Regions from separate parts of the Mesorhizobium sp. WSM4840 genome, predicted to be linked through region 1. Evidence: predicted binding sites of a transcription regulator. Region 1 holds the regulator's gene; the other holds the start of a gene.
The links. The regulator PhoB, encoded in region 1, activates phosphate uptake and scavenging genes when phosphate is short. The targets are predictions, from matches to a motif close to TGTCATNNANCTGTCAT.
Positions count from the first base shown of each region.

Region 2: AC0L3I_RS20520 (LTA synthase family protein) is a predicted target of PhoB. The motif match lies at 11,200-11,216, and genes of this name have one in related genera.

Region 1 covers NZ_JBVVQD010000001.1:52,936-67,819, reverse strand. The annotation lists gene AC0L3I_RS00350 (hypothetical protein) at 1-192, opposite strand, end outside; gene AC0L3I_RS00345 (hypothetical protein) at 568-930, opposite strand; gene AC0L3I_RS00340 (PstS family phosphate ABC transporter substrate-binding protein) at 1,708-2,712, shown strand; gene pstC (phosphate ABC transporter permease subunit PstC) at 2,832-4,220, shown strand; gene pstA (phosphate ABC transporter permease PstA) at 4,213-5,826, shown strand; gene pstB (phosphate ABC transporter ATP-binding protein PstB) at 5,839-6,654, shown strand; gene phoU (phosphate signaling complex protein PhoU) at 6,693-7,400, shown strand; gene phoB (phosphate regulon transcriptional regulator PhoB) at 7,417-8,106, shown strand; gene AC0L3I_RS00310 (ROK family protein) at 8,303-9,550, opposite strand; gene xylF (D-xylose ABC transporter substrate-binding protein) at 9,818-10,858, shown strand; gene AC0L3I_RS00300 (sugar ABC transporter permease) at 11,001-12,332, shown strand; gene AC0L3I_RS00295 (ATP-binding cassette domain-containing protein) at 12,426-13,220, shown strand; gene AC0L3I_RS00290 (CHASE domain-containing protein) at 13,334-14,884, shown strand, end outside.
Region 2 covers NZ_JBVVQD010000015.1:62,680-77,563, forward strand. The annotation lists gene AC0L3I_RS20465 (LPS-assembly protein LptD) at 1-1,348, shown strand, start outside; gene AC0L3I_RS20470 (peptidylprolyl isomerase) at 1,578-2,510, shown strand; gene pdxA (4-hydroxythreonine-4-phosphate dehydrogenase PdxA) at 2,507-3,541, shown strand; gene rsmA (16S rRNA (adenine(1518)-N(6)/adenine(1519)-N(6))-dimethyltransferase RsmA) at 3,564-4,403, shown strand; gene gmk (guanylate kinase) at 4,416-5,090, opposite strand; gene AC0L3I_RS20490 (YicC/YloC family endoribonuclease) at 5,096-5,986, opposite strand; gene mltG (endolytic transglycosylase MltG) at 6,166-7,404, opposite strand; gene fabF (beta-ketoacyl-ACP synthase II) at 7,507-8,769, opposite strand; gene AC0L3I_RS20505 (acyl carrier protein) at 8,804-9,040, opposite strand; gene fabG (3-oxoacyl-[acyl-carrier-protein] reductase) at 9,230-9,967, opposite strand; gene fabD (ACP S-malonyltransferase) at 10,024-10,977, opposite strand; gene AC0L3I_RS20520 (LTA synthase family protein) at 11,246-13,171, shown strand; gene rpsF (30S ribosomal protein S6) at 13,473-13,967, shown strand; gene rpsR (30S ribosomal protein S18) at 13,967-14,215, shown strand; gene rplI (50S ribosomal protein L9) at 14,426-14,884, shown strand, end outside.

The sequences.
Region 1 (14,884 bases):
CGTCTCGAAGACGTAGTCCCTCCAGGCCGATTCCGGAATCTGGCCGGCCAGATAACATTCCAGCAAAAGACTTTGCTCAGGACTGAGAGGTCTCGGCGCGCGCTCATGGTCCAGTCCCAGCGAGTGAAACAGATTTCTGGGCGAGTGAAACAGATTTCTGGTCAGGCCCGAGACAGTGAAGTGAATCGACATATGCGGTCTCCTTTTGACCATCCAGCGCATGACCCAAAAATCGGGATCAACCTTCGCTACGCTGCCCTTCGGTTCGGCAAGGACCATGCGCCAAACGAACGTCACAGCGGCCCTTTCTGCGTCCAAAGAAACGCGCGGCGCCGCAATACGGACGCGCGCCGTTGGGCCGTTTAACGTCGAAGGCGGGATAAGGTTTCAACGTGGCTGGCGGTAACACCGGATTGATCGGGGCGCCGGATCGATCTGGCAGCCCGAAACCCACCAGTCAGTTCATGCTTTCGGCGATCGCGTGCGCGTCTGACCGAACCGCTGCGTCAGGTGCGCAGCAGCGTTTGAGGAGGGATATTTGGCTGCCACCGTTTGAATGCCGGCCGGCTATTCGCAGACCATGCGGACCCGTTTTCCGGGTTGGCTGACGTTCCTGCAGGTGAGCGGTTTTGTCGGCTCGGATGACGGCGTCGGCGGATCGTTGGAAATCCTCCGGGTGTGCCTTCTCGGCGCCACGGGAGTCTTGATACCGGAGGCTGTCGCCCTTTTCGGCGTTTCGGGCGCCACAGGAAAGACATCGGTCTGCAGCAACTGCGGCTGTTCGGGCTGCGCCTGCTGCGGCGGCCTGTCCCAGAACCGCCGGACATCAAGCGGCCTCGGAATGACGACGGTGCCGTCGTAGCTGCGCGAGCAGCCGCTCCCCAACAGCAGCATCGGGCACAGGAAAAAAGGCAGGATCCGTCCCAACATCGGCAACACCCTTGCGGGATTTATAACGCGGCTTCGGTTCTGCCGACAACCGTCGGAATACACCGGGGCAAAGCTAGCGCATGACCCGGAGAATCGGAATCGATTTCGCTGGGGATCATGCGCAAAATCAAAGTGCCGCAATGTCCCTAGACTAGCGCGACCGGAGGCGGGCATGGACGATTGCCTGCCCAAGCCCATCAGCCCCAGGGCCTTGCTCGAAAAGGTCGAGCGCTGGCTCGGCGCGGACGGAGAAATCCAGCGCAACGCGGGATTGGCATCCCCGTCAGGCCGTAGAGTTCAGCCGCGATTCGGCGACGCGTTGCGAGCAAGACTATGGTGCGATCGCACCATACCAAAGCGTGCGTCCGGTTGGGACAATAAGCGCATTCGAGTTCCGCCCCTCCGGTTACGGGCGGGAGCAGCGACCGCCGGCAAGAAGCAGGGTCAGATTTACCCCAACGGACCTGTTTCGGCGATGGCGCGGCCATGACCTCCTTGGCCGCATGCAACGCGCTCCCGCCCGGATTTTCTTTTTCGGCGCCAATTGTTCGCCTGTCGAGGGCAAATGTCGGCCGGAAATCGTGCAAGCTGCTGATTCCAGCGGCAAACCACGGCTGTGCCGGCGAGACCCGCGGCGCTTCCTTTTCGACACGGCAGTGCCGCGTTACCGGGCTGACATCAAACTGTCATGTGACTGTAATAATCGGAGGCTATTGGCCTCAGCGGGCGCCGAAGGAATGGCGCCGAGAGACTATTTTCCGAACAGGAGCAGGCCACATGAAGAAATTCCTCCTTACGGCGTCGGCCGCGGCGCTTGCGCTCGCCGCGTCGGCTGGTTATGCCGCCGCGCGCGACCAGATTCAAATCGTCGGTTCGTCCACAGTGTTCCCCTTCACGACGGCTGTTGCTGAAAAGCTCGGCCAGAGCGGAAAGATCAAGACCCCGGTCGTCGAGTCGACTGGCACCGGCGGCGGCATGAAGCTGTTTTGCCAGGGCGTCGGCGAAAATACCGCCGACTTCACCAATGCCTCACGCGCCATCAAGGACAGCGAACTTAAAACCTGCAAGGCAAACGGCGTGACGCCGGTCGAGATCAAGGTCGGCTTCGACGGCATCGTACTGGCGAACTCGAAGGCAGGGACTGTCGTCGATCTGACCAAGGAGCAGGTTTTCAAGGCGCTCGCCAAGAACGTCGCCGTTGACGGCAAGGTCGTCGCCAATCCCTACGTGAACTGGTCGGATGTCGACGCGTCGCTTCCCGCGACAAAGATCGAGGTGCTTGGCCCCCCGCCCACGTCTGGCACGCGCGATGCGTTCGTTGAACTCGTCATGGATGCGGCCTGCCAGGAAGAAGTGAAGGCGGCTAATGAAAAGGGCTGCGGCGAGATCCGCGAAGACGGCGCTTTTGTCGAGGCAGGCGAAAACGACAATCTGATCGTCCAGAAGCTGGAAGCCAACCCCAATGCCTTCGGCATCTTTGGCTTCTCGTTCCTTGACCAGAACGCCGACAAGCTGCAGGGCCACAAGGTCGACGGCGTCGAGCCGACCTTCGAGAACATCGCATCCGGCGATTACGGCGTTTCCCGCTCGCTCTATGTCTATGCCAAGAAGGAGCATGTTGGCGTCATCCCCGGCATGCAGGAGTTCATCGCCGAGTACACCTCGGAAGGTGCATGGGGTCCTGATGGTTATCTGGCCGACAAGGGCCTGATTCCGCTGCCGGACGCCGAGCGCGCCAAGTGGGCCGAAAACGCCAAGGCCCTGAAAGGCATGGGCTCCTGATGTTTCGGGGTCAGGGCGCATATCCGCTCTGACCCCTCATGCTCTAAAAGCCCAAAGCGCGGGACCAAGGTCCCGTGCTTTGAGCCGGTGAATGACCGGCGGTCGAGGGGACGTCCTGAATGGTCGGTTATCTCGTTATTCTACTGTTAGGTCTGGCCGCTGCGGCCTATTGGATCGGCCGGACACGCGCAATTGCCAGTGTCAACGGCGACGTCGCGCGATTGCATTCGCTGCCTGGCCAACATGGCATGTTTCTGGCGCTTTTTGCTGCCGGTCCCGCGCTGCTTGCGATCGTGTTGTGGTCGCTGGTGACGCCGGGAATTGAATCGTCGATCATTGCCGACCGCTTCTCCTCCGAGTTGTCGGGAATGGGCGTTCCGCAGGTCGAAGCTTTCATCCGCGACGCTCGCGCGATGGCCTTTGGCGGGCTTGTCGGCTTCGCCGATCCGACGAAAGAGGCAGCCGCGGCCGTCTACAAATCGATCCATACGACCAGCACCTGGATCATCTGGGCCGTCGCGTTCGTGCTTTCCGCGTCCGGATTTTACTGGGCCTATTCGCGCATCGCCCAAGCCTACCGGGCGCGCCACGTGGTCGAGCGCGTTCTTCGCGCATTCTTGATCGCCTGTTCGGTGGTCGCAATCCTGACGACGATCGGTATCGTCCTGTCGCTTATCTTCGAATCCCTGCGGTTCTTCCAACAGGTGCCGTTCTATAAGTTCCTGTTCGGCACGCACTGGTCGCCGCAGAGCGCCTTCACTGGTGCGGGGACGGAAGCCGGGGCGGTCAACCAGGACATTTTTGGCGCGGTGCCGCTCTTTGCCGGCACGTTGCTCATCACCTTCATCGCTATGCTGGTGGCCGCACCTATCGGGCTGATGGCTGCGATCTACCTTTCGGATTACGCCTCCAAAAGCGTCCGCGCGGTGGCAAAGCCGGTACTGGAAATCCTCGCCGGCATTCCGACCGTCGTCTACGGCTTCTTCGCCGCGCTGACGGTTGCGCCCTACTTCCGCGGTATGGGCGAAAGCCTGGGCCTCAGCGTCGCGTCCGAATCCGCGCTCGCGGCAGGCGTGGTCATGGGTATCATGATCATTCCCTTCGTTTCCTCGCTTTCCGATGATGTGATCAATGCCGTTCCACAATCCCTGCGAGACGGTTCCGCCGGCCTCGGCGCGACCAAGTCGGAAACCATCCGCAAGGTGGTCCTTCCCGCTGCCCTTCCGGGCATCGTTTCGGCGATGCTGCTCGCCGTCAGCCGCGCAATTGGTGAAACAATGATTGTGGTTATGGCGGCGGGCCTGGCGGCAAACCTCACGGCCAACCCGCTCGAAGCGGTCACCACCGTGACGGTGCAGATCGTGACGCTGCTTGTGGGCGATCAGGAATTCGACAGCGCCAAGACGCTTGCAGCCTTCGCACTCGGCCTGGTGCTGTTCTGCATCACGCTTACCCTCAACATCGTCGCTTTGCGCGTCGTCCAGAAATACCGAGAGCAATATGACTGATGCGATCGCGTCATTCGGCGCCGGCCGGCGGCCGGTCAGCGTTCATACCGACGATGCCGCGAAGGCGCGGCTGAAGGGTCGTTACCGCACTGAAACGTGGTTCAAATGGCTTGGCGCCGCAGCCGTCGCGTTGGCCGGCTTATTTCTTGTGCTGCTCCTGTCGACGATCGTCACGCAGGCGATCCCGGCGCTGCGGCAGAACTATCTGACGCTGCCGATCGATCTTTCGGCGGCCAAGGTCGACCCGGCGAAACTCGACGCCGCCAACTACGACGCCATCGCTCAGGAAGCGCTTACGGCAAAATTTCCTGATGTGACGAGCCGTCAGGACAAGCGCCTGCTGCGCGGACTGATTTCCACCGGCACAGGCGTCTTCCTGCGCAAAGATATTGCGGCTGATCCGGGGATGCTCGGAGGAACGGTGGACTATGCGGTTCCACTTGACGATTTTGCCGACCTTTATCTCAAGGGGTTGCTTGCCGACGTCGGTTCGGACGAAGCGATTTCGACAAGCGTCACCCCTTCGGAAACCAGCGGCGACATCGATCTGACCTTCGGCGACGACGCCATGCTGACGCTGGCGCGTGGCAATGGTGCGACCGAGGGCGAAAACGGTATGCTCACGCTGACGAGCGGCGCGTCGTCGCTGCTGGTCGCGTTCAATGGCGGTACGGTCAAGCTGACCGCGCTGTCGCCTGGGGCCAACGGGACGGCGGTCGCAAAGGGCACGGTGATCGAGGCGCTAGACAGCACGGCGCCCGCCGCGAGCGGCCAGGCATTCCTGCGCGTCATCGACACGCCGGAAGCATCGCGAAAGATTTCCGACAAGATGATCGTCTGGCTCGACACGCTGAAGAGCGCCGGCCTGATCGAAAGCCGGTTCAACTCGATCTTCTTCTTCACCGGCGCAAGCCGCGAGCCGGAACTGGCCGGTGTCTGGGGCGCGGTCGTCGGATCGTTCCTGACCATGATCGTTACGCTCGCCATCGCCTTCCCGATCGGCGTTTCGGCGGCGATCTATCTTGAGGAATTTGCCCCCAAGAACCGGCTGACGACGATCATCGAAGTGAATATCAACAATCTGGCGGCGGTGCCTTCGATCGTCTTCGGCCTGCTTGGACTTGCCGTATTCCTGAATTTCTTCGGCATGCCGCGCTCAGCCCCGGTGGTCGGCGGCATGGTGCTGGCGCTGATGACCCTGCCGATCATCATTATCGCCTCACGCGCTTCGCTGCGCGCCGTGCCGCCGTCGATCCGCGAGGCGGCGCTTGGCATCGGAGCGTCCAAGGTCCAGACCGTATTCCATCACGTCCTGCCGCTGGCGATGCCGGGTATCATGACCGGCACCATCCTCGGAATGGCGCATGCGCTGGGTGAAACCGCGCCGCTGCTGATGATCGGCATGGTCGCCTTCATCGTCGACATTCCCGGCGGCTTCACCGATCCCGCGACGATCCTGCCGGTGCAGATATTCATGTGGGCGGATTTCCCGGAAGCCGGGTTCCAGCAGAAGACTTCGGCGGCGATTTTGATTTTGCTGCTTTTTTTGGTCATCATGAATGCCATCGCGGTGATACTGCGCAGGCGCTTCGAGCGGCGCTGGTAAGGAGTAGAGGATATGAACATCATGACGGAAGCCGGCGTCGAACAGAAACTGAGCAGCGGAACCATCGCCCCTTCGATCAAGATGAAGGGCGACAAGGTCTCTGTTCATTACGGCGAGAAGCGAGCTCTGTTCGACGTGGATCTCGATGTCCGCGAGAACCAGGTGACGGCGTTGATCGGCCCATCGGGCTGTGGCAAGTCGACCTTCCTGCGGTGCCTGAACCGAATGAACGACACCATCGATATCGCGCGGGTGAGCGGCAAGATCACGCTCGACGGCGAGGATGTCTACGACCCGAAGATCGATGTCGTCGAGCTGCGAGCCCGCGTCGGCATGGTATTCCAGAAGCCGAACCCGTTTCCGAAGTCGATCTATGAAAACGTCGCCTACGGTCCGCGCATTCACGGCCTGGCCAGGAGCAAGGCCGAGTTGGACGGCATCGTTGAATCGAGCCTGAAGAAGGCCGGCCTGTTCAACGAGGTCAAGGATCGCCTGCTCGAGTCGGGTACCGGTCTCTCCGGCGGACAGCAGCAGCGCCTGTGCATCGCGCGCGCCATCGCCGTATCGCCGGAAGTGATCCTGATGGACGAGCCCTGTTCGGCGCTCGATCCGATCGCCACCGCCCGCGTCGAGGAACTGATTGACGAACTGCGCCAGAACTACACGATCGTCATCGTCACCCATTCGATGCAGCAGGCAGCGCGCGTGTCGCAACGCACGGCGATGTTCCATCTCGGCTATCTGGTCGAGGAGGGCGCGACCGACAAGATGTTCACCAACCCCGACGACAAGCGCACCCAGGACTACATCACCGGCCGGTTCGGCTGAGCGGTCCGGCGGCGAATTTCGAACACGAGGACAGTATCATGGGTGAACACACCGTCGCATCTTTCGACGAGGAACTGGAGCACATCGACAGGCTGATCCGCGATATGGACGAGCTCGCCGCCGCGATGGTCGCAGCCTCGATCCGCGCGTTGCTTGCATCAGACAATGCGATGGCGCAGCGCGTCGTCTCGGACGACGCCATCATGGATGCGCGGCAGCGCGAACTCGACGATAGTGCGATCACGCTGATCGCCAAGCGGCAGCCGATGGCGCAAGATCTGCGCGCCGTGGTTGGCGCAATCCGCATGGCCGGCGATCTCGAGCGCATCGGCGACCTGGCCAAGAACATAGCCAAGCGGGTCAGCGCAGTCGGGCAGAGCGCCACGCCGCGTAATCTCTCGCACGGTATCGACGCGATGGCGGATCTCGTTCTTGTGCAGCTCCGCGGCGTGGTCGAGCACTATGTGTCGCGCAATGCCGGCGCGTTGAAAGAACTGCGCGCCGACGACCAGAAGATCGACGTGAAATACACGGCGGTTTTTCGCGAACTCCTGACCTACATGATGGAGGATCCGCGCAACATCACCGCCTGCACGCATCTTCTGTTCTGCGCCAAGAATCTCGAGCGTATCGGCGATCACGTCACCAACATCGCCGAAAACGCCTACTATGTCGTGACCGGGCAGCAATTGCCGGCGGATCGCCCGAAGCTCGACGAAACGACGATGTCGGCGCCGGCGACATGACGGGGGTGACCGGTCGATGATCGCGCCACGCATCATGGTGGTGGAGGACGAAGAGCCGCTGGGCGTCCTCCTCCGCTACAATCTGGAATCCGAAGGCTATCAGGTCGAGGTGGTGACGCGCGGCGACGAGGCCGAAATCCGGCTGCAGGAAAACGTGCCCGATCTTCTGGTGCTCGACTGGATGGTGCCGGCGGTTTCCGGCATCGAGCTTTGCCGACGCCTTCGGATGCGCCCCGAAACCGAGCGGCTGCCGATCATCATGCTGACCGCACGCGGCGAGGAGAGCGACCGGGTGCGCGGCCTCTCGACAGGGGCCGACGACTACCTGGTCAAGCCGTTCTCGACACCGGAATTCATGGCCAGGATCAAGGCGCTGCTGCGCCGCGCCAAGCCCGAAGTGCTGTCCAGCGTGCTGAAGGTCGGCGACATCATGCTCGATCGCGAATCGCACAGGGTCTATCGCAAGAAGAGCGAGATCCGGCTCGGGCCGACCGAATTCCGGCTGCTCGAATTCATGATGCGGCACCCAGGTCGGGTCTTCTCGCGCAGCCAGTTGCTCGATAATGTCTGGGGCGAGACGATCTACATCGACGAGCGCACGGTGGACGTCCATGTCGGCCGGTTGCGCAAGGCGGTCAACAATGGGCGCATGCCCGATGTCATCCGCACCATCCGCGGTGCGGGCTATGCGATCAGGGAAGACTAGCTGATATTCAGGTGATGCCGGCCTGCGACCGGCGATTTCCTGCGCTTCCGGTACTTACCCAAAAGTACGCTCCGTTCCGGTTCTCGGAACTCGCCCAGTCTGGTCGCTTCGCGCCCGTCTTCGAGCCCGGCGCGGCCTGACCTGAATCTCAACACATCCCCAAGTCGCATTCCGCCTTTGTTCCTTGCCTTCGGACTCACGCCACGTCCTTCCTGATCGTGCCGGACTTCCCTTGCGCGCCCGGCGCGAAAATCTCCTGGTCGACGAAGCTCAGCGCTCGCAAGGCGCAGCCTTCGCGGATCAGCGGCAGCTCGTTCGTCTCGGTGTCGAAGGAAATCGAACCCGAATGCTGGCCGCCGGCGGTCTGGGCGATGGCCTCGCGCAGGGCCGGCTCGATCAGGTCGAAGGCGGCAGCGCTGGCGCCGACCATGGCGACCGGCGCCGGATCGATCAGCGCGAACAGGCTGCCAAGCCCGAAGCCGAGCGCTTCGCCGGCCTTGCGGTAGGCTTCGCGCTCCGGTCCGTCCGTCTGGCGCGCCCGGGCCGCCAGTGCCCGCATCTCGGCGTCGCTGACATCGGCGACCGGCTCTGCGTTCTCGCTCAATTGCCTTGCGTTGCGCCAGATGGCGTAGTTGCCGGCATAGGCCTCGACGCAGCCGCGCCGCCCGCAGCGGCAAAGCGCGCCGCCCGGCCGATGAATCATGTGGCCGAATTCGCCGCCCGAGGAATGGGTGCCGGTGAACAGTTCGCCCTTCAGCACCAGCCCCATACCGATGCCGTGCGAGAGCAGGATGGCGATGAAATCGTCGCGATAGCGATCCGGGTCGCGCCAGCGCAGCGCCACGGCCATCATGTTGCAGTCGTTCTCCATGATGGCCGGGATGCCGAACTCGCGTTCCAGAATGTCGGCGAAGGCGATGTTCGTCTGCGGCGTGATCGGCGACCACAACATGGCGCGCGCATGCGAATCGGTGATGCCCTGGATCGCCAGCGCGATGCGGGCGACGCTTTGGACGTCGAGGTCGGGGTCTTCGATCCGGCGCCGCACGATGGCGACACATTCGTCGATCAGCTCGTCGCGCGACATGGTCAGCGTGTCCAGCCGGCGCTGTTCCTCGGCGACCACCTGTCCGGCATAATCGATGACAGCGACCGACAGGAAATTCAGCGACAACACGACCGCCAATACCGCAGCGGCTTCCGGTTTGAGGCTGAGGCCGACCTGCGGTCGGCCGCGTTTCATCGAAACGGTCTCGCTCGCCTTGCTCTCGGTCAGGATGCCTTCCTGGATCAGGTCGGAAGAAATCGCCGATATGGTCGAATGACTGAGGCCGGTGGTTGCTGCGATCTCGGTCCGTGACGGCTGGCCGGCCCGGCGTACGGCCGAAATCACCATCGCCCGGTTGCGCCGGCGCAAATCGTCATGGCGGATTCCAACCGACATTTTTTTGCTTCCTCCCTATTGCCGCGGCCGCTCATGAACCGGAAGCCGTCAGTAATGTCCGACAAATACTGGCAGAAGCAGAAGGGCCTGTCATTGTTTATTCCGAGGCTCGAAAAAAAGCCGGCAGGCCAACAAAATCCATCAGAATTGGTGTTGACAGTGCTTCGGCGTTGGACCAGTATTTTTTCGAGGCTCGAAAAAATAGGAGCCTTTGTGCCGGCCTTCGGGCCAGTTGGTCGCGCCGTACGCGGCGCAGGGAGGAAAATCATGAAGAGATTCACAGCCGCCATTCTGGCGGGGGTCGCCATGTCGCTGACGCTCGCGTCGGTCGCACAGGCCAAGGACAAGGTCATTGGCGTTTCGTGGTCGAACTTCCAGGAAGAGCGTTGGAAGACCGACGAAGCCGCCATGAAGTCGGCGATCGAGGCCGCCGGCGACAAGTATATTTCCGCCGATGCACAGTCCAATCCCGGCAAGCAGCTGACCGATGTCGAGAGCCTGATCTCGCAGGGCGCCAACGCGCTGATCATCCTTGCGCAGGATGCCTCGGCCATCGGGCCGGCGGTGCAGAAGGCGCTGGACGAAGGCATTCCGGTCGTCGGCTATGACCGGCTGATCGAGAACAAGGACGTGTTCTATCTGACCTTCGACAACCAGGAAGTCGGCCGCATGCAGGCCCGCGAAGTGTTCAAGGTGGCGCCGGAAGGCAATTACGTCTTCATCAAGGGCTCGGGCGCCGATCCGAATGCCGATTTTCTGTTCGCCGGCTCCATGGAAGTGCTCAAGGACGCGATCGACAGCGGCAAGATCAAGAATGTCGGCGAGGCCTATACGGACGGCTGGCTTCCCGCCAACGCTCAGAAGAACATGGAACAGTTCCTGACCGCCAACGACAACAAGGTCGATGCCGTGGTTGCTGCCAATGACGGCACCGCTGGTGGCGTCGTCGCGGCGCTGACGGCGCAAGGCTTGGCCGGATCCGTCCCGGTGTCGGGCCAGGACGGCGACCATGCCGCGCTGAACCGTATCGCGCTCGGCACGCAGACCGTATCAGTATGGAAAGACGCGCGCGAGCTCGGCAAGAACGCTGCCGAGATCGCCTCGCAGCTGGCCGACGCCAAGCAGATGACAGACATTGCGGGCGTCAAGGACTTCGCCACGCCGGGCGGCAATGTCGTCAAGTCGCTGTTCCTGACGCCGATTGCCATCACCAAGGACAATCTCAACGTCGTCATCGACGCGGGCTGGATCAAGAAGGAAGAGGTCTGCGCCGGCGTGGCAGCGGGCACCGTCCCGGTCTGCAACTGATCCGGCCTTCGCAAGAAGCCTGAAACGCCGCGGCTTCACGCCGCGGCGTTTTTTCAGAAAGAATTGTTTTTCCGCTTCTCGCGGCTAACTTCCAAGCTGCTTCCGGCATCCGCGGCAGACGGCAACCCGGTGGGAGGACATCATGACCGACACGACTTCCAACACGCCGGCCGCCGATACAGCTGCCGATCGGGCGCGTGAATCCGAGCTCAGCCCCGTCGGCCGCTTCCTCAAGGCAACCGAGCTCGACATACGCATGCTCGGCATGGTCGGCGCGCTGCTGGTCATCTGGGTTGGAATCCACATCCTGTCGGGCGGGCTCTTCCTTACGCCGCGCAATCTCTGGAACCTGTCGGTGCAGACCTCCTCGGTCGCGATCATGGCGACCGGCATGGTGCTGGTCATCGTGATGCGCAACATCGATCTTTCGGTCGGCTCCGTCGAAGGTGTGATCGGCATGGTGATGGGCGTCGCGCAGGCCGAATTCCTCATCCGGGTCATGGGCTTCCAGCTTGGAAATCCCTGGATATGGATCATCGCACTGGCTGCCGGCGTAGCGCTCGGCCTCATGATCGGCGCGCTCCAGGGCTTCATCATCGCCTATCTCGAGGTTCCGGCCTTCATCGTGACGCTGGGCGGCCTGCTGATCTGGCGCGGCATGGCGTGGCTGATGACGAGCGGGCGCACCGTCGCGCCGCTCGACGCCACATTCCAGCTCATGGGTGGCGGGCCGCGTGGCTCGATCGGGGCAACCGCAAGCTGGATCGTCGGCATTCTCGCCTGTGTGGCCGTCGCCTTGATGCTGCTCAACGGCCGGTCACAGCGCAAGCGGTTCAAATTCCCGCTGCGCCCGGTCTGGGCGGAGAGCTTGCTTGGTGTTTTCGCCTGCGCCGCCATCCTTGGCGCCGTCTGGATCGCCAATTCCTACCCCTGGCCGATCGGCATCGTTCGCCAGTACGCTCAGCGGACCGGCATCACCGTTCCCGAAGGCGGCCTGTTCATCGCCCATGGCATCGCCATACCGGTGCTGATCGCGGTCGCAGTCGGCATCGTCATGACCTTCATCACCAGGCGCACCCGTTTCGGCCGCTATGTCTTCGCCATTGGCGGCAATCCGGAAGCGGCCGAACTCGCCGGCATCAACACGCGCTGGGTGACCATGAAGGTGTTCATGATCATGGGCGTGCTGGCCGCGATCAGCGCGGCGATTGCGTCGGCCCGCCTCAATGCGTCGACCAATGCGCTGGGTACGCTGGACGAGCTCTTGGTCATCGCGGCTGCGGTCATTGGCGGTACGTCGCTGGTCGGCGGCTCCGGCACGGTGCTCGGCGCGATGCTGGGCGCACTTCTGATGCAGTCGCTGCAGTCCGGCATGGTGTTGCTCGGCATCGATTCACCGCTTCAGAGCGTCGTCGTCGGCGCCGTCCTGGTCGTCGCCGTTTGGCTCGACACCGTCTACCGCAAGCGGGTCTGAGCATGATCCCGAGCCGAAGCGCCGCGTCAGCGAAAATTGGACGCCGGTTTCGACGAGACCGTGCTCAAGCAAAAACCATAGGGAGGAACGATCATGGCTGACACAACTGCGCCCACGCCACTGATCGATATGCGCAACATTTCGATTGCCTTTGGCGGCATTCGTGCTGTCGACGATGCGTCGATCGACCTTTTCCCGGGCGAGGTCGTGGCACTGCTTGGCCACAACGGCGCCGGCAAGTCGACGCTGATCAAGATCCTGTCCGGCGCCTACAAGCGCGATTCGGGCCAGATCTTCGTCAATGGCGAAGAGGCTTCGATCTCCAATCCGCGCGACGCCAAGAAATACGGCATCGAGACGATCTACCAGACGCTGGCGCTCGCCGACAATGTCGACGCCGCCGCCAATCTCTTCCTCGGCCGCGAGCTGATGACCGGCTGGGGCACGCTCGACGACGGCGCCATGGAGGCTGAGGCGCGCAAGGTGATGGGCAGGCTCAATCCCCGTTTCCAGCGCTTCAAGGAGCCGGTGGTCAAGCTTTCGGGCGGCCAGCGGCAGTCGGTGGCAATCGCGCGAGCCATCCTGTTCAACGCCCGAATCCTGATCATGGATGAGCCGACGGCGGCATTGGGACCGCAGGAAACGGCGCAGGTCGGCGAACTGGTCATGCAGCTCAAGGCCGACGGCATCGGCATCTTCCTGATCAGCCACGACATCCACGATGTGTTCGAGCTTGCCGACCGCGTCTGCGTGATGAAGAATGGTCGGGTCGTCGGCACGGCGCGCACCAGCGACGTGACCCAGGACGAGGTGCTCGGCATGATCATTTTGGGCAAGTGCCCGCCCGGTGCCATTCCGGGCCCAGGTGCACTGAAGATCGCCGCCTGAAGCGTCAAATACCTGTCATGTGATATGCCAGTCGTCATGATGGTTTGGCCGCGCCATTGTGTTGCCACGGGGACTTGCCCATAAGATGGGGAACCATGGGCCGCAGCAGCAACTTGAAGAAGTTCTTCCCGATCGTCGCTTTCATCGCCGTCGCGCTGATCAGCCTGACGATGGCGGGATTCGCCTATTTCGCCACGCAGGAAGCAGCGCGCATCAAGTTCGAGGCGACGGCGGACGACGCGCTCAACCGGATCGACAGCCGCATCGACCTGCATCTGTCGCTGCTGCGATCGACCCATGCGCTGTTCGAGGCGCGCAATGGTGGCATTTCGCGGGGCGAGTTCAAGGCGTTCTTCGAAGCGCTTGGTATCAACGACAATTTTACCGGCCTGCGCGGTATCGGCTTTCTCCGGCTGGTGAGAGCCGGCGACGAGGCAGCTGTCGAGCGTGCCATCCTGCACGACTATGGCGCCAGCGATGCGATCTATCCGGCTACGACAACGCTGCCATGGCGTACGCCCATCACGCTGTTCGAGCCGCTGGATCCTTCCAATCAATCCAGCATCGGCTACGACATGTTCACCGAACCGGTGCGGCGCGAGGCGATCGAAAGGGCGATGGCCGACAACCAGCAGCACGCGAGCGGGCGCGTGCAGCTGGGCCAGGAAACAGGTGCTGCGCAGACCTTCACCGGCTTCCTGGTCTTCGTGCGGCTCAACGTCGAAACCGCCCAGGACGGCATCGATGCGTCCAGATCCTCGACATCAGGCTTTCTTTATGCGGCCTTCCGCGCCCGCGATCTGTTCCAGACCGCGCTCAGCCGAACGCCGCTGCTGCCGGTGAACATCGAAATCTATGACGGCAAGGTGGATGCCGACCATCTTTTGTTCCAGTCGGAAACGCCGCCGGCGTCGAGCTTCGGTGACAGGCTGGTGGTTTCTCGCGAGATCACCATCGCCGGACGTCCATGGACCGTCCTGTTCAGACCGACAAGCGCATTCTCGCAACCCTCCTCGCGCGCCATTCCGGTGATGCTCGGCCTGTTCGGGCTGCTGCTTGCGGGAACCATCGCGCTGGTGGCCCGCTATCAGGAGCGGGCCTATGACGCGGTCTCGCTGCTTCATGAAACGACGGAAAAAAGCCTGCTCGAAAAAGACCTGATGCTGCAGGAGATGAAGCACCGCATCAAGAACTCGATTACGCGGGTGCTGGCGATCGCGCGCCAGACGGCGTCGCACGCCACCGACGTCCACGAGTTCTCGTCCTCTTTTTCGGCCCGGCTGCAAGCGATGGCGGCTTCCCAGGACATGCTGACGCGCTCGCGCTGGCAGAAGGCCGATCTCGGCGATCTCTTGCGCATCGAACTTGGCCAGGTGTTCGGCAAGGAGCTTCCCGAGGGGATATTGTCGGGGCCAGAGGTGTTGCTCGACGAGACGACGACGCAAGCGCTCGGCCTGACCTTTCATGAACTGGCAACGAACGCGCTGAAATATGGCGAAACCGGCAATTCGGTCAATGCTAGAACGGGCGAGTGGTCACTCAAGGTCGACTGGTCGGTCGAGGGCCGCAGGAGCGACCGGACGCTGGTCCTCAACTGGCGCGAAGCCGGCCAGAAGAAGCTCGAACCACCTGTCAAAACCGGTTTTGGCACCAAGCTGATCGAT
Region 2 (14,884 bases), on a different contig from region 1:
CTTCAACGACAGCGTGCATCGCTCCTCGATCTACCTGACCGGCCTCAACGGCCGCAACTATTTCGACGTGCGCGCCATGCGCTTCGAGGTCCAGGAAGAGACACTCCCTGACGATCCGACCGCACTCGCCGGCAAGCAGCCCTGGGTGCTGCCCTCGCTCGACTACGCCTACATCCCCGACATGGCGGTGGGCGGCGGGCAGTTGTCGTTCAATGTCAACGCGCAGACCATCAGCCGCGACAGGCTGGATACGGTCCTTGCCGATCCGAACAACAATGCATCCGTCAACAGAGTCCGCGGCATCGAGGGCCAGTCGGGCCGTCTCACCGCCGAAGCGGAATGGAAGCGCACCTTCACCACCGATGGTGGGCTGCTGCTGACGCCGCTGCTGGCGCTGCGCGGCGACGCAGGCTATGTCAATGCCTCTTCGGGATCGCTCAATGCCATCAATCAGATGGCGTCTAACCTCGGCGTCGACGACGATATGCGATCGTCGCTCGCCCGCTTCATGGCGACCGCCGGGCTGGAAATGCGTTGGCCGGTGCTGTTCTCGTCGACCAGTTCCAGCCACATCTTCGAGCCGATGGCGCAGGTGTTCGTGCGTCCGAACGAGCAATATGTCGGCGGCCTCGCTGTCCCCAACGAGGACGCGCAGAGCTTCGTCTTTGACGCCACGACATTGTTCGAGCGCGACAAGTTCTCCGGTTACGACCGCTTGGAAGGCGGCACGCGCGCCAATATCGGGCTGCGCTATTCCGGCGCCTATGACAATGGCTGGAGCACCAACGCGCTGTTCGGCCAATCCTACCAGATTGACGGCCAGAACTCCTTCGCGGCGCCGGACCTTGTCAACGTCGGCGCCGATTCGGGCCTCGAGAACGCGACCTCCGATTATGTCGGCCTTGTCGGCTTCAACAGCCCCAGGGGGCTTTCCGGCTCGGTCAGCGGCCGCTTCGACGAGCAGAGCTTCGAGGTTCGCCGCGCCGAGGTGAAGGCAGCCTATTCCGGCCTGCCGATTTCGTTCAGTGCCAAATACGCCTTCATCCAGGCGCAGCCACTCTATGGCTTCACGACCGATCGCCACGAGGTCACGCTCGGCGCGTCGACGCAACTTGCAGAGAACTGGCGTGTCTTCGGAACCGGCACCTACGATCTGGAGCAAAGCGTCCTTGTCAAGGACGGGGTCGGCTTTGCCTATAGTGATTCATGCTTCACCTACTTGATGACATTCTCGGAATCCCGCGACCTGAGCACCAAGGAAGTGTCGCAGAACATCGGTTTCAACCTGTCGTTCCGCACGCTCGGCGATTTCGGCTCGACACAAAGTTCCATCGACACTGTCCAGTAGCAGACGACTGGCCAGCAGCAGACGATCGGAACGGGCGGCCGGCCAACGCATCGGCCCGAAATCGGGAATTGATTTTCGGAAAGCACGATTCAAAGTGTCAGAGCGTATCTTGTACGTCCAAGTGGACGCACATCGCTTCTGACGACATCGTTTCGCCGCATAGGGCAGGCACGGATTCCAGCTCCCTCAAAATGGGATAGAATTGGGCCGGAACCGAGATAGAATTGGGATGCTTTCGATGAGGAAATACCTCTTTTCGGCAGGGTTCGCGCTGCTGGTGGCGGCGACCTCGGCCTCGATCACCATGATGACGCCGCCGGCTTTCGCCAGCCAGATAAAATACGTCGTCAACAACGTACCGATCACCACCGGCGACATCCAGCATCGGGCTGCCTTCCTGCGCCTGCAGCGCAAGAAAGGCGACGCCGCCGAGGAGATGATCGAGCAGACGCTGCGCGTCGCCGAAGCCAAGCGTCTCGGCATCCGCATCAGCGACGCCCAGGTCGACGCCGCCTATCAGCGCTTTGCCACGACCAACAAGATGCAGCTCAAGCAACTCGACGGCGTCATGGCGCAGTCCGGCGTCGGCAAGGAGCATTTCAAGGAATTCATCCGCTCCCAGATGGCCTGGAACCAGGCGCTGACCGCGCGCCATCGCTCCGACAGCGGCGGCGCCATGAGCGAGCAGGACGTGGTCAGGCGCATGCTCGACAATGGCGGCACCAAGCCAACCGCCATGGAGTACATGCTGCAGCAGGTCATCTTCGTCGTGCCGGCGGCCGAGCGCAGCGCGACGCTGGCCAAGCGCAAACGCGAGGCCGACGCCATGCGCGCCCGCTTCAACGGCTGCAACACCTCGCGCGAATTTGCCAAGGGCCTGATCGACGTCACCGTTCGCGATCTCGGCCGGATACTGGCGCCGCAATTGCCGCCGGACTGGGCCGACCAGATCAAGGCCACCAAGGTCGGCGGCGCCACCGCCACGCGCGAAACAGACCGCGGCGTCGAGTTCATCGGCATCTGCTCGTCGCGCGAAGTGTCCGACGACAAGGCCGCCCAGATGGTGTTCCAGAGCGAAGGCTCGAGCGGCAAGGATGCCGACGAGCTCACCAAGAAGTATGTCGAGGAGTTGCGGAAGAAAGCCCGCATCGTTGAGCGCTGAAGTCGCCAGAGGCAGAGCTTCCGCTGGCGCTGAGCGCCGGCGATCCATCCGGCGTCGGGCCGGAAATCGCCATTGCTGCCTGGCAGGCGCGCGACAGCGCCGGTGTGCCGCCCTTCTATCTTATCGCCGATCCGGCGTTGATCGCCGCACGGGCGCGCCTGCTCGGCGCCGATGTGCCAATCACGGAGACAATGCCAGCCGAAGCGGCGCGCGTCTTTACACGCGCGCTGCCCATCATGCCGCTTGCCATCCGCTTCGTCGACAGCCCCGGCCGGCCGGACCCAGCCAACGCCGCCGGCATCATCGAGGCGATCGACCGCGCTGTTGACGACTGCCTTGGCGGCCGCGCAGCAGCAGTCGTCACGTGCCCGATCGCCAAGAAGCCGCTCTACGATGCCGGCTTCCATTTCCCCGGCCACACCGAATATCTGGCGCATCTGGCGACGCTCCACACCGGCGCAGATGCGATGCCGGTGATGATGATCGCCGGTCCCGAGTTGCGCACGGTTCCGGTCACCATCCACATTGCGCTGCGCGAGGTGCCGAAAACGCTGACGACGGAGTTGATCGTCGCGACCGCCCGCATCACCGCCGCCGACCTCGAACACCGCTTCGGCATCGCCAAGCCGCGGCTTGCCATTGCCGGCCTCAATCCGCATGCCGGCGAAGGCGGCGCGATGGGCGCCGAGGACGAGCGCATCATCCGCCCGGCGGTCGACAGGCTGAGGGCGGAGGGCATCGACGCCTTCGGGCCGCTGCCGGCCGACACGCTGTTCCATGCCCGCGCCCGAGCCGGCTACGATGTGGCGCTGTGCATGTATCACGACCAGGCGCTGATCCCGGCCAAGGCGCTGGCCTTCGACGAGGCGGTCAACGTCACGCTCGGCCTACCCTTCATCCGCACCTCACCGGATCACGGCACCGCCTTCGATATCGCCGGCAAGGGCATAGCCCGGGCCGACAGCCTGATCGCGGCGCTAAGGCTCGCCCGCAGGCTTGCCGACACCGGGACGAGGGCTGCCGCCGCATGAGCCTGTGCATGAGAGCGGTCGCATGAGCATCGACGGGCTGCCGCCGTTGCGCACGGTGATCGAACGCCATGGGCTGCAGGCGAAAAAGGCGCTCGGCCAGAATTTCCTGCTCGACCTCAACCTGACCGGCAAGATCGCGCGCGCCGCCGGCGACCTGAAGGACGCCACGGTGATCGAGGTCGGTCCGGGTCCCGGCGGCCTGACCCGGGCGCTGCTTTCCCACGGCGCCGGTCGGGTCATCGCCATCGAGCGCGACGAGCGCTGCCTGGCAGCGCTCGTGGAGGTGTCAGATCACTATCCGGGCCGTTTGGAGATCATTGCCGGCGATGCGCTGAAGACGGATTTTGCAGCGCTTGCCAAAGGGGCACATGGGGGCAATGGATCTGTGAGGATCGTCGCCAACCTGCCCTACAATATCGGCACCGAACTTTTGATACGCTGGCTGACCGTCGCCGAGTGGCCGCCCTTCTACGCATCGATGACGCTGATGTTCCAGCGCGAGGTGGCCGAGCGCATCGTCGCCCGCCCCGGCAGCGATGCCTATGGCCGGCTGGGCGTGCTGGCAGGCTGGCGGACGGAGGCAAAAATCGCTTTCGACGTGCCGCCGCAAGCGTTCACGCCGCCGCCCACGGTTGTGTCGTCGGTGGTGCATCTGGTGCCGCGGGCGAGTCCCCTGCCCGCCGAGGTCAAGAAGCTCAGCCGCGTCACCGAAGCGGCCTTCGGCCAGCGCCGCAAAATGCTGCGGCAGAGCGTCAAGAGCCTCGGCGGCGAAGCCCTGCTCAGCCGCGCCGGCATCGATCCGACGCGGCGGGCGGAAACCTTGAGCGTCGAGGAATTCGTGCGACTGACCAACGCGGTGTGATTGCGCCGGCCCCTAGTCCGTCTTCTCGTCGAGCAACGCCGAGACGAAATCGAACAGGCCGGGCCGGCGATCGCGTCTGAGCCGCTCGGCGGTGACGATGCCGCGCACTTCGGCGAAGGCACGGTCGAGATCGTCGTTGATGATGACGAAATCATATTCCTTCCAGTGCTCGATCTCGTTGCGGGCGTTCTTCAGACGCGTCTCGATCACCGATTCCTGGTCCTCGGCGCGGCGCTTCAGCCGCGCCTTCAATTCTTTCATCGAGGGCGGCAGGATGAAAATCGAGACGATGTCGGCGCGCATCTTCTCCTTGAGCTGCTGGGCGCCCTGCCAGTCGATGTCGAACAGCATGTCGCGGCCCTGTGCCAGCGCCAGTTCGGCCGGTTCACGCGGCGTCGCATAGCAATTGCCATGCACTTCGGCCCATTCGAGCAGTTCGTCTGAATCGCGCAGCCGCTCGAACTCGCGCATGGTGCGGAAATGATAGTGGACGCCCTCGATCTCGCTGCCGCGGCGTGGCCGCGTGGTGACGGAGACTGACAGTTCGAGACTGGAATCGCTCTCCAGAAGATTGCGCGCGATCGTCGACTTGCCGGCGCCGGACGGCGACGACAGCACGAGCATCAGACCCCGGCGGCGAATGCGGGAACCCAAATCCCTGGCAACCATAGGCTCCTTGGCAACCATCAGGGTTACTCCAGATTCTGGACCTGTTCGCGAAACTGGTCGACCACCGCCTTCAGCTCCAGCCCTATGGCGGTGACACCAGCGGCGTTCGACTTCGAACACAGCGTATTCGATTCGCGGTTGAATTCCTGCGCCAGAAAATCGAGCTTGCGGCCGATGGCGCCGCCGCCTGCCAGCAGCACCCGGCCGGACGCCACATGCGTCTTCAGCCGATCGATCTCCTCGCGGATGTCGGCCTTGGTGGCCAGGAACGCCGCTTCCATATGCAACCGGCTGGCGTCGAGATTGGCGGAGGCATCCATCAGCAGCCGAACCTGCTCGGCAATCCGTTCGCGGATCACCGCCGGCTCGCGCGACGGATCGGCCTCGGCGCGCAGCGTCAGCGCCTCGATAGCGTCGATATGGCCGGACAGTAGCGAGCGCAGGGCGGCGCCCTCGCCCTGGCGTGCCTGCTCCAGCCCGCCCAGCGCCACTTCGAGCGCCGAGAGAATTGCGCTGTCGAGCACCGCCCGCGCCTCTTCGGTTTCGGTGGTTTCGGGGATGTCGAGCACGCCGCGTAGCGAAAGCAGCCCGTCGGCTGTCGCAGGCGCTGCGCCGAACTGCTCCTGCAGCCGCTTGGCCAGCCGTGCCAGATCCCTAAGGAAGACCTCGTTGACCACTGGCTGCGCCTGCTGGCCGGCGGCGCGGCCGACGGTCAGCGTTGCCTGGAAATTGCCGCGCGCAAAGCGCTTTTGCACCGTCTGCCTGACGGCCGGCTCCAGTCGCTCGAGGCCCTGCGGCAGCCGCAGCCTGACCTCGACGCTCTTGCCGTTGACCGACTTGACCTCCCAGGCGATCGACGTGCCGTCATGTTCGGCGACGGCCCGCGCAAAACCGGTCATGCTCTGCAAATTCATAATGCCCTTGCTTCCCCCTGGCGCATGATCCCGGAAGCGGTTCCGGGCCAGATCATGCGCGGCTTCAAAATGCCGGAGCGCCTCTTCGCGCCGGATCGGACGCAGACGCTCCTGATCTCAAAATCAGCACGTCCGCTGCCGTCAACGAATCGGAGGGACGATCCCAGAACCGTCCGGCGCTACTGCGGCGCCGCTCCCGCATCGCCATCGCCGCCGTCAACCGGCGCATCGGTCTGACCTTCCACCTTGGCGGCGTCGGCCTTGGCAGCACCGGCCTTGGCGGATTCGTCGGCCAGCTTCTTCTGCAGCGCCCGGTAACGGGCGACGTTCTCATTGTGCTCGGCGAGCGTCGCGGCAAAGACGTGACCGCCGGTGCCGTCGGCGACGAAATAGAGGTCGTCGGTCTTCGACGGGTTGGCTACCGCCTCCAGCGCCGCACGGCCGGGATTGGCGATCGGCGTCGGCGGCAGGCCATTGATCAGATAGGTGTTGTAGGGCGTCGGCTTCTTGATGTCCGACTGGTAGATCGGGCGGTCGGCGGGTTTGCCCTTGCCGCCGAACAGACCGTAGATAATGGTCGGATCGGACTGCAGCCGCATGCCCTTGGCCAGCCGGTTGAGGAAGACGGCGGCGACCCGTGAGCGTTCGTCGCCCTTGCCCGTCTCCTTCTCGACGATCGAAGCCAGGATGACGAAGTCGTCGACATTGGCCAGAGGCAGATCGGCGGCGCGCCGCTGCCAGACATCCTCGACCAGCTTCTTCTGATCCGCCAAAAGCTTCTCGACCATCTGCTGGCGTGTCGCGCCGCGGGTGAAACGCAGCGTGTCGGTGGCAAGGCTGCCCTCGGGTGGAATGGTCGCCGGCATATCGCCGTCGAGCGCTGCCTGATCGGCGATGCGCTGCAGCGCCTGCTCGACCGTCAGTCCCTCGGGGACGGTCAGCGAATACATCACCGACTTGCCGCTCTTCAGCAACTCCATGATGTCGCGCATGGAGGCCTGCGGCTTGATCTCGTATTCGCCGGCCTTCAGTTCCGAATCATTGCCAAAGGCACGCACGCCAAGGCGGAAGATGCGCGCGTCGCTGATCAGTCCGCGCCGCTCGAGCTGCTCTGCAATTTCCTGGACGCCGGTGTTCGGCTTGACCAGGAAGGTGTCGGCATTGGCCGACGGGCCGGGCTCGTTGAATTCCTGCTTGCCGAAATACAATGCAAAACCGGCCGCCAGAACCAACAGCATCACCAAGGAGATGACGAAGTTCATAAACACGACGAACTGGCTGCGCGAGGCGCGCGAGCGCTTGGGCGGCGGCGTGCCGGCTTCAGGCCGCAATGCTTCGCTGGCCGTCTTCGGCATGATCGGACCCGACGGTGCGGACCGTTGCCCGAATTCCCCATTGTCCGCCGAATTTGTGCTCATGGCGCCCTACCGTTTGATCGTGCAACGAATCCCCTTGGGCACAGTAGGGGCGAATATGGCAAAATTGACGGCACGCATAGACCGTGCCGGTCGGCGGACCGGTCAGCCATTGTAGCGCTGGAAGACCAGCGAGGCGTTGGTGCCGCCGAAGCCGAAGGAATTGGACAGCGCCACGTCGACCTGGCGGGCGCGCGGCTTGTGCGGCACCAGGTCGATCGCCGTTTCGCGCTCCGGGTTGTCGAGATTGATGGTGGCCGGCGCGATGTTGTCGCGAATGGCGAGGATCGAAAAGATCGCCTCGGCGGCGCCCGCCGCACCCAGGAGATGGCCTATCGACGACTTGGTCGACGACATCGATATTTTCGACGCGGCATTGCCTACCAGCCGCTCGACGGCGCCGAGCTCGATCGTGTCGGCCATGGTCGAGGTGCCGTGCGCGTTGATGTAGTCGACGTCTGCGGGCGTCAGCTTGGCCCGGTTCAGCGCCGCAACCATGCAGCGGAAGGCGCCGTCGCCATCTTCGGCCGGCGCGGTGATGTGATAGGCATCGCCGGTCAGGCCGTAACCGGTGACCTCGGCATAGATCTTGGCGCCGCGTGCCTTGGCGTGTTCCAGTTCCTCCAAAATGACGACGCCGGCGCCTTCGCCCATGACGAAGCCGTCGCGGTCGCGGTCATAGGGACGCGAGGCCGTTTCCGGAGCGTCGTTGCGGTCGGTGGACAGCGCACGGCAGGCTGCGAAACCGGCGATCGACAGCCGCGTCACCGGCGCCTCGGTGCCGCCCGCGACCATCACGTCGGCATCGCCCCACATGATCAGCCGAGCGGCGTCGCCGATGGCATGCGCGCCGGTGGAGCAAGCGGTGACGACGGCGTGGTTGGGGCCTCTCAGCCCATGCCGGATCGAAACCTGGCCGGAGACGAGATTGATGATCTGGCCGGGGATGAAGAACGGGCTGATGCGGCGCGGTCCGCGCTCCTTCAGGATCAACGCGTTCTCGGCGATGCCTTCGATGCCGCCGATGCCGGAGCCGATCAGCACGCCGGTGGCGCACTGTTCCTCATGCGTCTTCGGTGCCCACCCCGAATCCTTCAGCGCCTCGTCGGCGGCCGCGAGCCCGTAGAGGATGAAGTCGCCGATCTTGCGCAGTTCCTTCGGCTCGAGAACGGCCTCGGGATTGAAGGTGGCGTCCTCACCATTACCGCGCGGAATGACGTGGGCGACCTTACAGGCAAGATCCTCCACCTCGAACTCGGTGATGCGCTTGGCTGCGCTGCGGCCGGTAAGAAGCTCCTTCCAGCCATGCTCGAAGCCTACGCCGAAGGGCGAAAGCAGCCCAAGGCCCGTGACGACGACACGCCTCATCGCAGGTCCTCCTCGGTGATGACTGCAAATAGCGTCAGGCAGAAGCCTTATCGATGTACTTCACCGCATCGCCAACAGTCAGGATGGTTTCGGCCGCATCGTCCGGGATCTCGACGCCGAATTCTTCTTCGAACGCCATGACGAGTTCGACCGTGTCGAGACTGTCCGCGCCCAGATCATCGATGAAGCTCGCCTGCTCCGTCACCTTGTCGGCATCGACGCCAAGGTGCTCGATAACGATCTTCTTGACGCGCTCTGCGGTGTCACTCATTTGGGCATCCTCGTCTTTTGTTTGTCTGTCTTCGTTAGCGGGCAGAATGCCGCTAATCAAGCTGAAAGATGGTCCGGCCGGAAACGCAACAGCACCGGGCCGGTTTTTGCCCGAACCGCCGGGTTGCGGGCCGCATTACACGAAAATCGGCCTGGGTCCAAGGCGAAAAGGGGTGTTTTCCCGCAACTGTCAAATCATCGCCATGCCGCCATTCACGTGAATGGTCTGGCCGGTGACATAGGCAGCTTCGTTGGAAGCGAGGTAGGCGACGGCGGAAGCGACTTCGGCGCTGGTGCCCATGCGCCGTGTCGGGATCGCTGCCATGATCGCCTCTTTCTGCTTGTCGTTGAGCTTGTCGGTCATCGCCGATTCGATGAAGCCCGGAGCGACGCAGTTGACGGTGATGTTGCGGGTGGCGATCTCCTGCGCCAGCGACTTGGAAAAGCCGATCATGCCGGCCTTGGAGGCGCAGTAATTGGTCTGGCCGGGATTGCCGGTGACGCCAACCACAGAGGTGATGTTGATGATGCGGCCATGCCGGCGCCGCATCATCGGATGGGTCAGTTCGCGGGTCAGCCGGAACACGGCGGTCAGATTGACTTCGAGCACCGTATCCCAGTCGGCGTCCGCCATGCGTACGAACAGACCGTCCTTGGTGATGCCGGCATTGTTGACGAGAATATCGACGCCTTCGAGATCGGCCTCGACCTGCTGGCCGAGCGCCTTGACCTCGTCGCGATTGGAAAGGTTCGCCGGGAACAGCTTGACCCGCTCGCCGAGCTCGGCCGCCAGCGTCTCCAGCTTTTCGACGCGGGTGCCGTGCAGGCCGACAACGGCGCCCTGCGCATGCAGCACCCTGGCGATAGCCTCGCCGATGCCTCCCGATGCGCCTGTGACGAGCGCCTTGCGGCCGGTCAATTCGAACATGTCTTGTCTCCTGATCTAAGAGAACACCCTACACGGGTGGGGTCAAATCTCGGCGGTTATGCGAGCGCCGCCAGCGCCGCCTCGACATCCGCCGCCGTGCCGACAGCGCCGGTGGCGATATCGCGGTTGATGCGCCGCGCCAGTCCCGACAGCACCTTGCCGGCGCCCACCTCGTAAAGTGTCGCAATGCCATTTGCGCCGAACCACTCCACCGTTTCGCGCCAGCGCACGCGGCCGGTCACCTGTTCGACCAGGCGGCGGGCGATTGCGTCCGGATCGCTGGACGGGGTGACCGACACGTTAGAGACTACGGCCACCAACGGCGCGTTCTTCGTGACCTCGGCCAGCGCATTGCGCATGACCTTGGCCGCCGGTGCCATAAGCGCCGAATGGAAAGGTGCCGAGACCTGCAGAATCAGCGCCCGCTTGGCGCCTTTATCCGTGCACAGCCTCGCCGCCAGTTCGACCGCCGCCCTGGCGCCGGAGATCACCAGTTGGCCACCGCCATTGTCGTTGGCAATCTGGCAAACTGAATCTTTGGCTGAACCTTTGGCCGCTTCAGCGCAGGCGTCTTCGACATCGGCCTGTTCCAGCCCGATGATCGCCGCCATGGCGCCCTCGCCGGCCGGCACTGCCGCCTGCATGGCATTGCCGCGGATACGCAAGAGCCGGGCGGCATCGGCGACCGAAACGAAACCGGCGGCGGCAAGCGCCGAATATTCGCCGAGCGAATGGCCGGCGACATAGGCGACCTTGTCCTTCAGCGAGAAGCCGCGCGATTCCAGCGCCCGGATCGCGGCAAGTGACACAGCCATCAGCGCCGGCTGGGCATTGGCGGTCAGCGTCAGCGTCTCTTCCGGCCCTTCCCAGATCAGCTTCGACAGGTTTTCGCCGAGCGCGTCGTCGACCTCTTCGAAGATCTTCCGCGATTCCGGAAAGGCGTCGGCGAGGTCCTTGCCCATGCCGACAGCTTGGCTGCCCTGTCCCGGAAAGGTGAATGCAACGGCCATGTGTGGCTCCCAACCGGCTGATTTTTTCCTGCCTGTGACGCAAGGCGGGCGGGCAAGTCAAGTCCGGTATCGGCCCGACCCGGGCCACTCCGGCTCGGTATTGCTGGCCGAGTACCTGTTCCAAAAGGCTTTTTATCGATCACTCATGATGAAAATCGCTCACGATTCGTTTGCTGGCTCTTCTTATTTCAGCCACAGGCGCTAGCTTTTCGTGACATATCGATGACAGCTCAATGACGCTTTTGTGTATGGTCGGGGGAATTGTAAGGTGGCAAGGACTAGGAAGGGCGCTGGCAAAGCCGCGCCACAGTTTCTGGAAGGCGATCCGGCCACCGGCTATCTGCCGGGCCGGAAATGGCCTGTTATCCGTTATGGCCTCGTCAGCCTTCTCGCCGCCACCATCCTGGTTTTTGCGATCGAACTGATCGTGCGCGGCGACTTTGCCGGTACCGTCGCATTCTTCCTGCAGCCCTTCAAGCCGGGCTGGACCACCATCATCATCTTCGCGCTGATTCTGATCGGCCTCGACGCAGTGCTCGGCCGCAGCCACCAGAGCCTGATTATCGTCGCGCCGCTGACCCTGGCGCTGGCCTTCGTCGGCCATCAGAAATCGCTTTATCTCGGCGATCCGCTCTATCCGACCGATTTCCTCTATTCACGCCAGATCGTAGCGCTGATGCCGCTTCTGGTGCGCGAACGTCCGGGAACCGCCATCGCTCTGGCGGTCGGCATCGTTGGCAGCCTCTCGCTGCTCGTTTATGGCTGGCGGCTGTGGCGCCGCCGGGTACCGGCGCTCGGTCGCAAGGGGCGGCTGGCCAGGCTGACGCTGACCGTGCCGCTGCTCGCCTTCTTCGTGTCGATCATGGATTACGCGACGTTCTCGTGGACCCGCGACCGGCTGCAAATCATCCCGATCATGTGGGACCAGAAAGAAAATTACGCCTCCAACGGCTTCGCACTGGCCTTCGCGCTCAACGTGCCGATGGCCCATGTCCCCGCGCCTGCCGGCTACTCCGACAAAGCGATCGCGGCGATCGAAAGGCCTGATGTGAAGGCATCGGTACCGACCGAGAAGCCAGATATCATCATCGTCATGAGCGAATCCTTCTGGGATCCGACCGAACTGCCCGGCGTCACCATCACGCCCGATCCGATTCCCAACGTGCGGGCGCTGCGCTCTGGCCACGTATTCTCGCCCGAATTCGGCGGCATGACCGCCAATGTCGAGTTCGAGGCGCTGACCGGCCTTTCCAACGCCTTCCTGCCGGCCGGCAGCATCCCCTACCAGCAATATGTCCGCGCGCCGGTGCCGTCGATGGCAACGTTCCTGAAGAGCCAGGGCTATGAGACGCGCGCCATCCATCCGGGCACAAGCTGGTTCTGGAACCGAACGCCGGTTTATGCGGAGTTCGGCTTCGATGACTTCAAGTCCGAAGAAAACATGCCATATCTCGAAAAGCGCGGGCCGCTAGCGTCGGACGCGGCAATGACCGACGAGATCATCCGCGAAGCCGACGCCACGGACAATCCGTTCTTCTACTTCGCCGTCAGCCTGCAAAACCACGGACCCTACGAACCGAATCGCTACTACAATCCGACCCACAAGGTGCAGGCTCCGACCAGCCAGTGGGCAAAGGATTCGCTGCTGAGCTTCACGGAAGGCGCATCCGACGCCGACAAGAGCCTCGAGCGCCTTGTCGAATGGGCGAAGAACCGGCGGCGACCGACGGTCATCGCCTTCTTCGGCGACCATCTGCCGCCGCTCGGTCCTGTCTATGTCGAGACCGGCTTCCTCAAGGATAACGTCGCGCCACGCAAGGAGCCGCCCGACCAGATGCTGCTGCATCACCGAACACCGCTGATCGTATGGTCCAACCGCACCGGTCCGGTCGCGGACATGGGCACTGTCAGTCCAGTCTTTCTGCCCTACCATGTCCTGACCACGGCCGGGATCAGCCACCCCTATTACACCGGCTTCCTCGGCCAGATGCGCGAGCGCTACAGCGTCGTCGACCGCAATTTGTTGATGACGCCGGCGGGCGAGGCCACGCCGGACTGGGCGCGCAAGAAGAAAATCGACCCGGCCATTCGCGATTTCCGTCTGCTGCAATACGACATGATGTTCGGCAAGCGCCGCGCAGCGCCCGATTTCTTCCCGGAAACGGTGAAGAAGCTCGTTCCGCATACAAGCTGAAGATGCCGCGACATGTCGCCCTCGCGGCGGCGGATTTTCGGCTCGCCCTTGCCTTGCGGCCAAATTCCTGTATAGACGCCCGCAATCTGCCGGTCCTTGCTGGGGGCTGAACGGAGGGCCGGAGGTTTTTTCGAAACCTTCGTGTGGAGCCAGAAGCGCTTCCGCCTCCCGTGTCTCCGCTCTCGACCGTCTCGTCATGCTCCTTTCTTCCCCGCCCCCTAGGGATCGGCGGGTCAGAGAAGTTGCAGAGGCTTTTGCCGCCGGGAACCGGGAGAGAAACGAAGAAAGGCAATAGAACAATATGGCTCTTTACGAACATGTGTTTCTTGCCCGGCAGGACCTCTCGCAGCAGCAGGTCGATGCGCTTGTCGAACAGTACAAGGGCGTCATCTCCGCGAATGGCGGGTCCGTCGGCCGGGTCGAGAACTGGGGACTGAAGTCCCTCACCTACCGGGTCAACAAGAACCGGAAGGCATACTACACGCTGATGGACATCACCTGCCCGCCGGCCGCACTCAACGAGATGGAGCGTCAGATGGGCCTGTCCGAGGATGTGCTACGCTTCCTCACCATCAAGGTCGATGCGCATGAGGAAGGCCCGTCGGCGATGATGCAGAAGCGCGAGGAGCGCTCGGAACGCGGCGGCTTCGGCGACCGTGACCGCGGCCCGCGCTCGTTCGGCGACCGCGATCGCGGCGACCGTGGCGATCGCCCGCCGCGCAGCTTCGGTGGCGACGCCGGTGCAGAACGTGGTCCGCGCCGTCCGCGCGAAGGTGTTGAAGGGGGTGCAGAATAATGGTCGACATCAACCAGATCCCGACCCGGCGCCCGTTCCACCGCCGCCGCAAGACCTGCCCGTTCTCCGGCGCCAACGCGCCCAAGATCGACTACAAGGACGTACGTCTGCTGCAGCGCTACATTTCCGAGCGCGGTAAGATCGTGCCGTCGCGCATCACCGCCGTCAGCCAGAAGAAGCAGCGCGAGCTCGCCAAGGCGATCAAACGCGCCCGCTTCCTCGGCCTGCTGCCCTACGTGGTTCGCTAGCACTCTTTCAGCGGGCGGTTCGCCGCCCGCTTTTCCCACGGCGACGGGCGCCGCGGGGTTGCCATCAAATCCCGGGTTGAGGTGAAGACCTCTAACTGCCGCGACAGGCAGGACAGCGACACAGGCGGCGACGCCCTCAGCTTCCTGACCTGTTCCAAACAATTCGGCGTCGATGCCAGCGATTTGGCGCCCAAACGAAGGAACAAAACCATGGACGTCATTCTTCTCGAGCGCGTTTCCCGCCTCGGTCAGATGGGCGATACCGTCAAGGTCAAGGATGGATTCGCCCGCAACTTCCTGCTGCCGCAGGGCAAGGCGCTGCGCGCCAACGAAGCCAACAAGAAGAAATTCGAAGGCCAGCGCGCCCAGCTCGAAGCCCGCAACCTCGAGCGCAAGTCCGAGGCCATGCAGATTTCGGAAAAGCTCGACGGCAAGAGCTTCATCGCGGTGCGTTCGGCCGGCGAAACCGGCCAGCTCTACGGCTCGGTGTCGACCCGCGACATCGCCGAGTTGCTGACGGCGGAAGGTTTCTCGGTCAACCGCAACCAGATCCTGCTCAACCAGCCGATCAAGACCATCGGCCTTACCAATGTGGCGATCGCGCTGCATCCGGAAGTCGAGGTCACCATCACGCTAAACATCGCCCGCACGGCCGACGAAGCCGAGCGC